2 regions of the Enterococcus sp. DJ147D b genome follow, and region 1 is predicted to be linked to the other one. Evidence: a T-box and tRNA genes for the amino acid it is inferred to sense, from the RefSeq annotation. Region 1 holds a T-box; the other holds one or more tRNA genes.
What was found. The T-box of region 1 lies ahead of tyrS (tyrosine--tRNA ligase). A T-box ahead of a tRNA ligase gene usually reads a tRNA of that ligase, here a tRNA-Tyr.
Positions count from the first base shown of each region.

Region 1 (3,264 bases):
TTCTTTAATTCTGTAAACTAAAAATAAGACGATTTTATAATCGTTTTCTAATAATATGTAATTGAGTGAATTGTATATGATTTTAAAAAAATTAAAAAAAAGGAGGGAATTTACAAAAGTAAATTCCCTCTTAAAGATTGTATTAACGACAACCGTCGTTCCCTTTTAGGATGGGTTTCAAAAGTTTGAATCTTGTAATAGAGCTTCCCTTTTTCAAGGCAAAAAATTACTAAATTCTAATCAACTACTTTGGCCAAAAAGTAATTTTTCTTACCTTTTCGAATAACCACAAACTTACCATCGAATTCATCAGATGGATTTACGACAAAATTTAAATCGGTAACACGGTCACCGTTAATACTAATAGCTCCGTTTGAAACATCTTCTCGTGCTTGACGTTTTGATGGTTCAATTTTTGTTGAAACAAGTAGTTCCACGATATTTTCAGGTGTACTTGAAATGTCAACGTTTGGCATTTTACCAAAGCCTTGCGCGATTTCTTCAGCGTTTAGTTCTTTAATATTTCCTGAGAACAAAGCTGCTGTTATTTTTTGCGCTTCTTTCAAGTCTTCTTTACTATGAACAAAAGCAGTTACTTCTTCTGCTAAACGTTTTTGTGCTTCACGTTTTTCAGGTTCAGTTTCAACTTTTTTAGCTAAGTCATTGATTTCTTCTTCTGTTAAGAATGTGAAGAATTTCAAGTATTTTACAACATCACGATCATCTTGGTTCAACCAGAATTGGTAGAATTCGAATGGTGATGTTTTCTTAGGATCTAGCCAGATTGCGCCACCAGCTGTTTTCCCGAATTTTGTTCCATCTGCTTTTAGCATTAATGGAATCGTTAGTCCAAAGGCTTCTGCCTCAGGACCTTCTAGTTTACGGATCAAATCTAAACCAGCAGTAATATTTCCCCATTGGTCAGCGCCGCCGATTTGTAATTGCACATCAAATGTTTTGTGCAAGTGCAAGAAATCAATTGATTGAAGGATTTGGTAAGTGAATTCAGTAAATGAAATTCCTACTTCTAAACGACTTGCAACGATATCTTTTGCCAACATCGTATTAATGTTGAAGTTTTTACCGTAATCTCTCAAAAATTCTAGTAAAGAAATTTTTGATAACCAGTCGTAGTTGTTTACAAATGTGATATTTGCATCTGCGCCAAATAATTTACCCATTTGTGCTGAAAGTGCATCCACATTATGTTGTACTTGTTCCATTGTTTGTAAAACACGCTCTGTTTGTCGTCCACTTGGATCACCAATTGTTCCTGTTCCACCACCAATAAGAATATATGGATGATGGCCTGCCAATTGAAATCTTTTCATCATCATAAAGGGAATCAAATGTCCGATATGCATAGAATCGCCTGTCGGATCAACGCCACAATAAAGTGAAATACTCTTCTCTTCAACGAGTTCGCGAAGTCTTTCTTCGTTTGTTTGTTGATTAATGGCATCACGCCAAGTTAATTCATCAATAATATTCATTATATTGACCTCCGTATAGTTTTTATGAAAGCAGGAACCTGCTAGCATTCGTAAAATTAGTAAAACTTTTTTGAGTGAACAAAAAAAGTCCCTTGACTAATAACTAGTCAAGGGACGAAAATTCGCGGTACCACCCAAATTATATGCTCTTTAAGAACATATCTCTCAAACATCTAACGCTGTCGCGTGACAAAAAATTGTCAAAGACTCCTGAAATGTAATTCGTTTTAAGGCATGTGCTAGTTCGCAGCAACCACTAGCTTTCTGAAACATCGACCTTAATCACTACTTCGTTTCGTTCTTCGTCTTGTTATCTATTAACATGTGTCTATCATAGAGCCCGTTTTTTTCTTTGTCAACACAAAACAAATATTTTTTTATTAAATAACTATAAAACAAAAAAATAAAACGTTCAAACCCACATTTGATTAGTTTTCTAGACAATTTTATAACACATCATTTTTTCTCTTAGAGTTGATGAAAAAAATAGCCGATTTTCTCATAAATCAGCGTATCACTTTTACTTCTTTCCTGTCTTCGTTACAATAAAAGAAACAAAGTTATTCTATTATTTGAGTAAAAGTGTAAAGGTAGGGGTATAAGTTAATGGAACCAAAACAAAGAAAAATTCTTGGAGTCACTGCTGGTATAACAGTACTAATTTCAATCTTCAGCTTATTTTTGATTATTCATGCAACTTCTAATGAAAAGTCAGTCTCTTCAACGACGGCTGAACAGTCAACCGAAAGCCAACCAACAACTGCCAATTCCGATGATAAAAAACTGAGTAAAGCACAACAATTAGTCAAAAGTTATCACTATGACGAAGCGATCAAGCAATTAGCTGACGCGCATTCCACTGAAGCGAAGGAGCTCCTTCAAACCATCAAAAAAGAAAAAGAACAATTAGTCAAATGGGATGATCCAACAAAAATCTCTCATTTGTTTTTCCATAGCTTGATTGTTGATCCAGCTAAAGCATTCCAATCACAACAAGCACAAGGCTACAAAGAATACATGGTGACAATCCCTGAATTCAACAAAACAATCGAACAGCTTTATAAAAATAATTATGTTTTAGTCAACTTACCAGACTTAGTTACGATTGATGATCAAGGAAATGTTTCCTTTGTAGGCGTTTCTTTGCCTAAAGATAAAAAACCACTCGTCCTTTCAGAAGATGATGTCAGTTACTATGAATACATGAAAGATTCAGGCTTTCCTGACAAATTGGTCATTGATAAGGACAAAGTGAAGAATGTGTATGTTAATAACAAAAAAGAACAAATCGGTGATTTTGATATGGTTCCCTTGATTGATACATTTGTCGAAGAACATCCTGATTTTTCTTATCAAGGAGCGAAGGGCACGCTGGCATTAACTGGCTACAATGGCGTGCTTGGTTATCGAACTTCCAAATCCGAATACGGGGATAATGAGAAAACGAACACAGAAATCAAAAAAGCGACAAAAGTTGCTGAACAATTGAAAAAAGATGGCTGGACCTTCGCTTCTCACACTTGGGGTCATCTGAATATGACAAATGCTTCTCTAGAAGATGTAAAACGTGACAATGAACTTTGGCAAACAGAAGTCGCTCCAATCTTAGGAAAAACAACGATGTTGATTTATCCTTTTGGTGCAGACATCAGTGATTGGCACGACTATACAGCTGAAAACCAAAAATTTGATTACTTAAAATCGCAAGGCTTTTCAATTTTCTGTAACGTAGATGCGTCTACGCCTTCTTGGGGGCAATTGGGTGCAAACT
Region 1 covers NZ_CM177104.1:328,786-332,049, reverse strand. The annotation lists gene tyrS (tyrosine--tRNA ligase) at 237-1,493, opposite strand; T-box leader at 1,601-1,805, opposite strand; gene AC4BD1_RS01640 (polysaccharide deacetylase family protein) at 2,100-3,264, shown strand, end outside.

Region 2 (3,264 bases), 270 kb from region 1:
GCGCAATGTCTAATGTTTCAACAAAACGTTTACGCAATTCTGACATAAAGTACAATGGCCCACCTAAAAATGCTACTTTTCCTTTAATTTTTCGTCCAGCGGCCAATCCGGCAATCGTTTGATTTACTACAGCTTGAAAAATACTCGCTGCAATATCTGCTTTATCTGCTCCTTCATTGATCAATGGTTGCACATCTGTCTTAGCAAACACGCCACAGCGTGAAGCAATAGGATAAATTTGACGATATTCTTTGGCTAACTCGTTCACGCCATTTGAGTCTGTCTTTAATAAAACGGCCATTTGGTCAATAAATGCACCTGTTCCACCAGCACAGCTTCCATTCATTCGTTGCTCTAGTGCGCCTTCAAAAAAAGTGATTTTCGCATCTTCTCCACCCAATTCAATCGCAACATCTGTTTCAGGAATTATTTCTTCCACTGTGCGTGTACACGCGATGACCTCCTGAACAAAAGGAATGTTCAACACATCTGCTAGTCCCATCCCACCTGATCCAGTGATTGCCATGGCAATTGGTTGATCGCGAACCAATGCTTGTGCTTCCCGTAAAGTCTTGGCTGTTGCTTTCTTGACATCTGAATAATGACGTTCATATTTGGAAAAGATTGTTTGATTTTGCTCATCTAGTAATACTAATTTGACTGTCGTGGATCCAACATCGATTCCCGCTCGTAAGTTCATCTGTTCTCCTCCTCAAACAGACAGTTTGTTGATTATCTAACAAAGTGTCTGTTATACTACTTATGTATATTTTAGAAACAATTTGCTGGTTTTGCAACTGGCAAACACCCCTTATTTGTGAGATAAGCAACAAACAAATTAAAAATGTCGAATAACAAGCGAGGAATTTTTTATGGTTAAGAAAACTGATCTTCGAGTGAAACGAACACACAAAATGATTATCGAGGCATTTATTCGCTTGGTCGAAGAAAAAGGATACGATAACGTCACCGTACAAGACATTGCCGATGAAGCAATGATCAATCGTGCTACCTTTTATGCTCATTTTAAAGACAAACAAGATCTCTACGAACAAATTTTTGAAATGGCGATCAATGCCTTTACTTCCGTTTTGGATTTAGAACAACTTGTTCATGGCAATCGAATCAAAGTGAAACAAATCATTGCTGCATTAACAAATATTTACAAAAATATCCAAGAAAGAAAAGCTTTCTTTTTGACCATCATGGATGGTTCGTCTAACGAACTTTTGCGTAAAAAACTAGAAGAGCTTTTATACAATAAATACGCAAATATCTTCAATCGGTTAAAAATCACCGAAAATGAACTGGAGGTCCCTATTGATTTTATTATCGAATACATGACTTCGATCTTCATTGGGACGCTGCACTGGTGGATTACTAGTGACACAAACATGTCAGCCGAACAACTGGCTGCTTTAGTCGTGAAATTAGTTGGAAATGGTCACCTGACTGTTTTAGGGATTGAAGTCGAAAGATAACAAAAAACTGCCAATTCGCTTTTTTAGCGTTTGGCAGTTTTTTGTTATTATTAGCGGTTTTTTGCTAACCATTTTTTGGTGTGATTGGTTGGACGTTTCGTCTTGATTTGGACTGCTTTTTTTGCATTTTTTGGAAGTCCAACTTCTACATCATATTTTCCAGATTTAACCAAATCATATAATTTTTCAGCAGTTTCATCGACTTTTTCTTTCCACTTCATTCTCTTCATCCTTTCTGTTTGAGTACCTAATTTAACTCTAGCTTAATTCTTTAAATACTTCAAGAATCAAGCTACTGTAGGTCAAAAAAAACGAGATAACAGCAACTGTCATCTCGTGAACGTCTATCTAAGAACTGGGGTAGCTGGATTCGAACCAACGCATGAGGGAGTCAAAGTCCCTTGCCTTACCGCTTGGCTATACCCCAATAAAAAAATGGAGGAGAGTGGATTCGAACCACTGAACCCTAAGGAACGGATTTACAGTCCGTCGCGTTTAGCCACTTCGCTACTCCTCCGAAAGGTCTGTATCAACCTGACTTAGTTATAATACCTAATTTCACAGATTTTTGCAACCCTTTATTGAAAACTTTTTTGATATTTTTTTAGTCTTGTAAATTCCAATGACGGATTACCGTTTCTATCGCGTTTTCAAGACTTTTTTCTTTTCCAAAGTCCTCTTCACCAAAAAATATTTCAAATTCTTTTGGTCCATATGCTAAAATTTCACCAATATTTTTTTTGCCAATAAATAACTGAGTGACCTCATAATTTTTGCCATTAATTACTTTTTGGATTTCTTCTACTCGTACTTCAATATCTTTATTCTTTTTTGACATTATTCTCACCTCCCACCTATTTTATCATACTCTCTACAATAAAATATACCCTGTTTACTTAACAGGGTATATAATCTGATTCTCTTCAAACTCTTAAGCCTCTCTTTGACTTACTGCATAATAATTTGCAGCAGCACCAACTAAATTCGCATCATTACGATAGTCACATAATAAGATTTCTGGAACAAAATCATGTAAATCTAGCTTGTCCATTAATTTTTCGATACGCTGATTCAATTCGTCAATCAAGCCCTCTTTTGCAGAGATCCCACCACCAAGTACGATCACTTCTGGATCAAATGAAAATTGGATACTGAAAAGTCCTTTTGCTAAGTAATCATAAAATTTTTCAACTTCTTCTTGAGCGATCACATCGCCTGACTCTGCCATTTCAAAGACTTCTTTTCCAGAGTAGGTCATCTTATCTAGACCAAGACGCTCACAATACCGCCAAGCCATCTGCACAGCCGTTCCCAAAAGACTGAATGTTTGATCACCATCTAAAAACATCATCCCAAACTCTCCGCCATAAAGATGCGCACCTTTGTTCATTTGTCCCTTCGTGAACATCGCGCCACCAATCCCTGTTCCAATAACGACAAACGCGACATCTTGGTAATCTCGCGCTGCGCCTTCATAAAATTCTGCCATTCCAGCACAATTCGCATCATTTTCGATAGTAATTGGTAACCCAAACAATTCTTCTAATTCTTTGAAAATATTAAATCCATGAATATAAGGAATTGCACTAATCCCTTCAATGATTTGGCGTTCGCTGTTAACTACACCGGGAGCGCTGATCCCTATGCCTTCAATCGCGTTTGTTTCAACAAAAGTTTGGTATGTTTCGCTTAGTTTTTGTTTCATTTCTTCCCAAGTAGCAGGTGTTGGAAATTGATTGGTTGCTTCTAATTGACGACCATTCCAATAACCATATTTTACTGC
Region 2 covers NZ_CM177104.1:596,678-599,941, reverse strand. The annotation lists gene AC4BD1_RS02970 (acyl-CoA dehydratase activase-related protein) at 1-700, opposite strand, end outside; gene AC4BD1_RS02965 (TetR/AcrR family transcriptional regulator) at 873-1,481, shown strand; gene AC4BD1_RS02960 (hypothetical protein) at 1,532-1,702, opposite strand; tRNA gene AC4BD1_RS02955 (tRNA-Gln) at 1,837-1,908, opposite strand; tRNA gene AC4BD1_RS02950 (tRNA-Tyr) at 1,918-1,998, opposite strand; gene AC4BD1_RS02945 (DUF2969 domain-containing protein) at 2,086-2,319, opposite strand; gene AC4BD1_RS02940 (ROK family protein) at 2,413-3,264, opposite strand, start outside.
Region 2: it has a tRNA-Tyr gene. The T-box ahead of tyrS (tyrosine--tRNA ligase) is inferred to sense a tRNA for this amino acid. The anticodon was not compared.